DNA from 2 places in the Pseudomonas phenolilytica genome. Region 1 is predicted to be linked to the other one. Evidence: predicted binding sites of a transcription regulator. Region 1 holds the regulator's gene; the other holds the start of a gene.
What was found. Region 1 encodes LexA, which represses DNA repair genes until DNA is damaged. Its sites were predicted from a motif close to CTGTNTNNNNANACAG; they were not measured.
Positions count from the first base shown of each region.

Region 2: the regulator LexA is predicted to act here: its motif matches at 1,925-1,940, upstream of imuA (translesion DNA synthesis-associated protein ImuA).

Region 1 covers NZ_CP058908.1:2,698,466-2,702,324, forward strand. The annotation lists gene HU825_RS13005 (DUF6586 family protein) at 1-442, shown strand, start outside; gene HU825_RS13010 (DMT family transporter) at 458-1,303, opposite strand; gene HU825_RS13015 (hypothetical protein) at 1,475-1,714, shown strand; gene sulA (SOS-induced cell division inhibitor SulA) at 1,772-2,239, opposite strand; gene lexA (transcriptional repressor LexA) at 2,250-2,858, opposite strand; gene HU825_RS13030 (TetR/AcrR family transcriptional regulator) at 3,050-3,757, shown strand; gene HU825_RS13035 (L,D-transpeptidase) at 3,797-3,859, shown strand, end outside.
Region 2 covers NZ_CP058908.1:3,189,307-3,193,165, reverse strand. The annotation lists gene HU825_RS15265 (Y-family DNA polymerase) at 1-1,279, opposite strand, end outside; gene imuA (translesion DNA synthesis-associated protein ImuA) at 1,287-1,904, opposite strand; gene HU825_RS15255 (MATE family efflux transporter) at 2,037-3,428, opposite strand; gene pdxB (4-phosphoerythronate dehydrogenase PdxB) at 3,548-3,859, shown strand, end outside.

The DNA.
Region 1 (3,859 bases):
CGAAGCATCGGGCTCGCTGAATGCGCAGGGGCTGATCCAGGCCGAGCGTGAGGCGAGCCTGTTCCATCTCTACGGCGCCCTGCTGGGGCTGTGTCATGAAATTGCCGGCTACTACCGCTCGCCTGGCGCCGGTGCGTCGCGGGTCGAACTGATTCTCTCGCGCTCGGTTCTCGACGCAGCGCCGAGTCCGGAGCTGGCCGAGCTGGTGGAACTGGCCGAGCAGGGGGAAACCTGGCTGGCCAGCCTGTTGCAAGCCTACGTGGCGCTATTCGAGCCGCCGCGTGCGCCGGCAAAGGTTAAATCCGATCCACGCCAGCCATTGATCGAGGCCGTCAGCCTCGACGAGCCGGAGCCCGCCCTGACCCGTGAGGAACTGGAGCTCTGGCGACAGAACCTGAAGAGTCTGGCCTTGCGCTTTCGCGAGTCGCTGACCGAGTGGTGAGCGGGCGCTTCCACATCATGCCGCTTCTGGCTTGCGAGTCAGCATGACCAGGGCAATGCCGCAGAGAATTGCCGTGCCGGCGATCAGCAGGCGGTCCGTCAGTGCTTCGCCAAGCAGCAACGCGCCGGCAAGGGCGGTCAACAGTGGCACGCTCAGTTGCACGCTGGCGGCCTGGATCGCCGTTAGACCGGGTAACGCCGAATACCAGATGGCGTAGCCGACACCAGAGGCCAGAGCGCCCGAGAGCAGCGCGTAAATCAGGCCTGGGATATCCCACTGCAATTGATTCCAGCCCGCCAGGCTCAGCAGGATGCCCAGCGGCACCGCTCGCATGAAGTTGCCGGCGGTGGCATTCAGCGGATTGACGGTCCCGCGTCCCCGCAGGGAATAGATTCCCCAGGCGACTCCGGAGGCCAGCATAAGCAGCGCAGCATGCCATGACGGCGCGCTACTCCCCGGCAGCAGCAGAAATACCAAGCCGCCCAGCGCCAGGATCAGGCCAACGATCTGCCAGTGGCCGAATCGCTCGCCACGTATCAGCCCCCAGACGATCATGCTCAGCTGCACGGCGCCGAATAGCAGCAGCGCGCCGGTGCCGGCGTCGAGATGCAGATAGGCGAACGAGAACGCTGCGGCGTACACGAACAAGGCCGCGGCACCGTACCAGTCACCGTCCGGTATCGCGCGGCGTTCCCGTCGCAACATCAGAAACCAGAGTGTCAGCGCACCGCCAAGCAGGCGTACGCCGGTGAAGCTGGCGGGGTCTATGGCGGTGTCTCGCAAGGCGATCCGGCACAGCAGCGAATTGCCGGCGAAGGCGAACATGGCCAAGGTAGTAAGCAGCAGAATGCGGGGCGTCATGGATACTCGGCCTGTTCTTGGTGTGTTGTGCCGGGCGGTGTCGGTTCGGGCAATGCTACGTCCTGGACCGCCACCATGAAACCCGGCCATGGCGGGTTGGCCTGTTGCCTGAAGGCTGCCCCGTCGATAGTCGACTGGTACAATGCGCGCCTTTCTCGGAGAGCTGATCGAATGCCTACCTCGTTTCTGGAAATTGTCGAGCTACCTGACGGCCGCATCGTCCTGCGCCGTGCCGAAGACGAAGAGGTGCTGGTGACGCTGGATTTCTCCGACGACGCGAAACTCTTTCTGCAGGGCCAGCATGTGGAGATCGCCAAGGCGATGTTCAACGTGGGTGTGCAGATGGCTGGACGCATGTCAGAAGGTGAGGGCGAGATCGAGTACGAGGATGAGCCGCGGGTACTGCACTGAGCGAGGTGGGGGTGTAGCGGGGGGGATTCGGCACGATCCATGTGCCTTTCGGGACTACTAGCGGCCTAGGCGAATGTTGAGACTCTGAGTGTTGCCCTGGCTGGCGGCGCTATGCAACCTGCTGCGCATGCGGGCATCCATGTGAGCAAACCAGCTGACGACGGTGTGGCTGCAGCCGGAAGTCAGCGCCTTGCAGGTCAGCTCCAGCGCGCCCTGAATACCGCGCGGTTGCAGCAGGATGATGCGTTCGCGATTCAGTCCGGTTTCGCGTAGCCACTGGGACGACAGAAATGCCGGAGGGGCGACCAGCGTGAGCCAGCGGCTGTCGGGAGCATCGCTGAGTTCGCGCAGCATGGGGGCGAGTAGCAGCCGACAATGCTCGCTGTTGCCGCTCAGGCTCAACTCACTCAGGCGCTCGAGTTGCGGCGGCGCTGGTTCGGCGAGAAAGGGCGGCATGCCATGAGCGATCAGTCCCTCGAAGAGGGACAGCTGCGGCCTGGTGTTTGGTGTGGGGAGGTACTGCATCGAACGTCTCCTAGCGGCGTATCACGCCGACACTCAAGCCCTCGATCACGAAGTCTTCATGTTCGAGATCCACTTCGATAGGTGCGAACTCGGGGTTTTCCGCCAGCAACCAGACCTTGTCACCTTCGCGCTTGAGGCGCTTGACGGTAACCTCTTCGCCGACCCGTGCGACGACGACCTGGCCGTTGCGCGCGTCGCGGGTGCTGTGGACTGCCAGCAAGTCGCCATCGATGATGCCGATGTCCTTCATGCTCATGCCACGTACCCGCAGCAGGTAGTCGGCGCGCGGGTGGAAAAAGTCCGGATTGATCTGGCAGGACTCCTCGACATGCTGTTGCGCCAGGATCGGTGCGCCTGCTGCCACCCGGCCGATGATCGGCAGGCTGCCTTCCTGCGCAGCGGGCTCGAAGTCCGGGATGCGTATCCCGCGCGAGGCGCCGGGCGTCATCTCGATTGCGCCCTTGCGCGCCAGCGCTTTGAGATGTTCCTCGGCGGCGTTGGGGGACTTGAAGCCGAGCTCCTGTGCAATCTCGGCGCGCGTCGGCGGGTAGCCGTGGTCTTCCAGGCAGCGCTTGATGAAGGCGAGGATTTCCGACTGGCGGGGCGTCAGCTTGATCATGGCGGTCTCTGTTCTTTTATACAGTGACTGGGATTATATACAGTGATCGGGTGTTGGCAACGAGTTCTGCGAGCATTCGATCGCGACGGCCGTGAATGCGAAGATGAGCTAGGCGCCACGCCGCTTTCATGGTTGACTTGGCTATTGGCTGAAACGTAAGTTTCAAACAGATGTTCGTCATTGGAGGGGGCATGGCGCAGTCCGAGACAGTCGAGCGCATTTTGGATGCAGCGGAACAGCTGTTCGCTGAAAAAGGCTTCGCTGAGACTTCGCTTCGCCTGATCACCAGCAAGGCCGGCGTAAACCTGGCGGCGGTGAATTATCACTTCGGTTCGAAGAAGGCGCTGATTCAGGCAGTTTTCTCACGCTTTCTCGGCCCCTTCTGCGCCAGCCTGGAACGCGAGCTGGATCGCCGCGAGTCGATTTCCGATAAGCCGGATACGCTCGAAGAGCTGCTGGAAATACTGGTGGAGCAGGCCCTGGCGGTTAAACCGCGCAGCGGCGACGACCTGTCGATTTTCATGCGCCTGCTCGGACTTTCCTTCAGCCAGAGCCAGGGCCATCTGCGGCGCTACCTCGAAGATATGTACGGCAAGGTATTCCGTCGCTACATGCTGCGTGTGCATGAGGCCGCGCCGAACATTCCACCGATTGAGCTGTTCTGGCGCGTGCATTTCATGCTCGGTGCGGCGGCGTTCAGCATGTCCGGGATCAAGGCACTTCGCGCGATTGCCGAGAATGACTTCGGTGCCCGGACTTCGATCGAGCAGATCATGCGGATGATGGTGCCGTTCCTGGCGGCTGGCATGCGGGCCGAGAGCGGTGTGGCAGATGCTGCGCTGGCCGAGGCCCAGCCCAAGGGCAGGCGCAACGCCGTAGCCGTGCCGGCGAAGGGGTGAGGTGCTAGGCGCCAGATCCTTCGTTTAAGCTAGTCGCCCATGACCCATCTCGATTGTTTGTACATCTCCCTCGCCGACCAGCAGCTCTATGGCTTTGCCGAC
Region 2 (3,859 bases), 490 kb from region 1:
TACGTTCCGGGCCGGCGAGGATGCGCAGCGAGCTTTCGCGCAGCGGCTGCGGCGCGGTCAGCAACCAGCCGGGGCGCGGGCCGCTTGCCGGCAGGGCTGTACGTGGCGCCTGTGCCTGCGTCTGCCATGCATGTTCGGGGCGATGATCGGCGCAGGCGCCGAGGCCCTGCACAGCATGGTCGCCGAGACGCGCGCGCAGGCGTTCGCGCAGCTGTTCCCAGGGCAGCGTTTGCTGCGCTCTTTCATCGAACAGCTGGCGGTGTTGCGGGGTGAAGGCCGGCAGCTCGCGCGCCAGCAATCGCACTGCCAGCACCGGTGCCGGCAGTTGCAGCTGTTCCAGGCGGCCGCGGGTCAGCTCGAACAGCATGCCGGCCTCGCGCTCGGCAGCCAGCAGGCCGACGACGACCTGGCTGTCGGCCAGGTCGCGATGTTCCAGTTGCAGGACGAAGCGCTGTACGCCGCTGTCGCGCCCGGCGAGGTAGGCGGCCAGATCGGCGGTGAGCCGGCGCAGCGGGAACAGCAGCGCCTGGTGCGACTCGACCTCGAAGTTCAATTCGATGCGCGCGTCGAAAACATCCGGCGGGCGGTAGAACTCCAGCGCCAGTGGCCGCTGCCCGAGCAGGGTGTCGAGCTGCAGCAGCACCTCGGCCGGGAAGCGCCGGGCCACGCTGTCGCGAGGCAGGGCGAGCAGTTGCGAAAGGCTGCGCAACCCCATGCGCGCGAAGGCCGTGGCCACTTCGCGCGACAGGCCAAGGCGCTCCACCGGCAAACGCCCGAGCGCCTCGCGCAGCGTTGTGTCATCGCTCACCGCCAGACCATCGTGGGCATTGGCGAGTATCCGTGCCGCTGCCGGGTTGGGGGCGACGGTGATGCGCTGGCGAAAGCCCAGAGCGTTCAGTTCCTGGCGCAGGCGCGCCTCGAAGCGTGGCCAGGGGCCGAACAGGCCGAGGCTGGACTGCACTTCCAGCAGCAGGCAGCGCGGGTAATGCAGGCTGACCTGAGCGCTGAAGCCATAGGCCCAGGAGGCCAGGAAGCGCTGCCAGCGCTCGATGGCCGCCAGATCGTAGTCGGCGCTGGTGAAATTGCGGGTCAGTGCCTGAGCGGCAGCCAGCGTCTGGCCGGGTTTCAGGCCGAGTTCGCGCGCCGACGGATTGACCGCCTGCAGCACGCGCCGCTGTGCCGGGCCGGTGAGCAAGGCCAACGGCGCGGCAGGGTCGCTGCGTTCACGCAGCACGCCGTCCATCGCCAGTTGCGGCAGCAGGATGCAGGCCCAGAGCATGTCCGTGTCACCGCCAGGCGCTGGCGGCGATCGGCCGTGCCGGCGCCAGGCCGCCCCGGCACTTGAGCACGCGCAGTTGCGCCGGGTGAGCGTCGATGGCCAAGCGCAGGGCGGCGGGCGAGGGGTTCAGCGCTTCAGCCTGCGGACGATAGGCGAACGCCAGCGTCTGTCCGGTTTCGGCGGCCACTTGCAGGCGCCGCAGGGCGCGATCTTCCGCCTGCCTCGGCCAGCACACCACGGCGCCACAGCTGCCCGAGCGCAGGCATTGTTCGGTCGCCCACAGCGCATCGCGCCCGCTCGCGTGGACGATGCTCAACTGACGCAGATCGACGCCGGCGGCCAGCCAGGCCTGGGGGTAGGGCAGATGTGGCGGGCCGACCAGCACCACCCGCTCGCCAGTCATGGTCAGCCGGGCAAGGGTCGGCCACAGCAGGTGCAGCTCGCCGGTGCCGGGCGCGGCGAGGAGAATCTCGCTCAGCGCCGCCTCCGGCCAGCCACCACCCGGAAGGGCAGCATCCAGCGCGGCATGTCCGGTCGGCTGGCTGGCGGCTGGGGCGACGATGGCCTGCCCACGCCAGACACGGCGTGCATCGAGCAGGCGATCGAGGGCAACCACGGATGTCATGCGAGGCAATCCAGAAAATACTGTATATGAATACAGTATTCAGTTGCCCGGCTCAGCGGTCAAGTCATGCTGACCAGTGTCATCGCCCCGTCCGCTGATGCAGAGCGTTTCCGAGGATTCGCGTCGATGGACTCAGGCCTGAGCCGGGCGAGCCTGCTGAAGACGAATCGCGCGCCGTGCGCTGCGCGCCAGGCGTATGCTGAGCAGCACCGCTGCACAGCTCAGTCCGGCGATCAGCCCCTGCCATAGCCCGCCGGGGCCGGATGCCGGGCCGAAGTGGTTGGTCAGGCCGAGCACGTAGCCGATCGGCAGGCCGATACCCCAGTAGGCGAAGAGGGTGAAGATCATAGTCATGCGCGTGTCCTGGTAACCGCGCAGGGCGCCGGCAGCGGTGACCTGCACGACATCGGAGAACTGGAACAGCGCCGCATAGAAGAACAGCCCGGACGCCACGGCAATCACCGCGGGGTCGGGCGTGTAGATGCGGGCGATCGGCACGGCGAACAGCAGCATCGCGGTGGCGGAAAAACAGGCATACACCAGCCCCGTGCCCACCCCGACGCCGGCGGCGAAACGCGCATCGCGCGGTGCGCTACGGCCCAGCGCCTGTCCCACCCGCACGGTGACTGCCATGCCCAGCGACAGCGGGATCATGAAGATCAGCGAGGTGAAGTTCAGCGCTATCTGGTGTCCGGCCACCACCGTCGCGCCCAATGCGCCGATCAGCAGGGCAATGACCGAGAAGATGCTGGCTTCGGCAAACACCGCGATGCCGATCGGCAGACCGACCGCCAGCAGAGGGCTGAGCACCGGCCAGCGCGGCCATTCGAAGTGGGCGAACAGCTGACTCGGTCGATACGGCGCGGCGCGGCGCACCCAGAACAGCATGGCCAGCAGCATGAACAGCATGACCAGCGACGTCGCGACACCGCAGCCAACACCGCCGAGTGCCGGCGCGCCGAGCTTGCCGTAGATGAAGATGTAGTTGAGCGGGATATTCAGCAGCAGGCCGAGAACGCCGACCACCATGCTCGGGCGCGAGTGGCCGAGACCGTCGCTGTAGCAACGCAGCACTTGATACAGCCCGATCGCCGGAAAGCCGCAGGCGACAGCGCGTAGATAGCCCATGCTGGGGTCGATCAGCGCTGCCTCGACGTTCATCCAGTGCAGCATCGGCTCGGCGTTCCACATCAGGACGGCGCACAGGCTGCCGAGGCCGCCGCCCATCCACAACGCTTGGCGCACCAGCGGACCGATATCGCCGTGGCGGCCGGCGCCGAAACGCTGTGCCACGTTCGGCGTCGTGGCCAGGATCACGCCGGTCAGGAACAGAAAAACCGGAACCCAGATGGAGTTGCCCAAGGCCACCGCCGCCAGATCGTGCGCACTGACCCGGCCCGCCATCACCGTATCGACGAAGCCCATCGCCGTATTGGCCAGCTGAGCGATCATCATCGGCAGGGCGAGGGCGAAGAGGGTACGCAGCTCGGTCCGCACCCGGCCGGCTCTCGACTCAGAAGGCATTGCATCGTTCCGGTTGTATACAAAGAGCGCGGTAGTCTACGCCGCACGACAGCTGGCCGAAAGGCGGAAAAATGGCGGCGAGGCGTCTAGAATGGGCCGCATCTGAAACGGAGCCTGCCATGCGTATCCTCGCCGACGAAAACATTCCTTTGGTCGATGCCTTCTTCGCCGGCTTCGGCAGCATCCGCCGCATGGCCGGTCGCTCGATCAACCGGGCGGCGCTGGAGCAGGCCGACGTGCTGCTGGTGCGCTCGGTGACCCGCGTCGATCGCGAATTGCTCGCCGGCACGCCGGTGCGCTTCGTCGGCACCTGCACCATCGGCACCGATCATCTGGACCTCGACTATTTCCTCGAAGCTGGCATCACCTGGGCCAGTGCGCCCGGCTGCAATGCGCGCGGTGTGGTGGATTACGTGCTGGGCAGCCTGCTG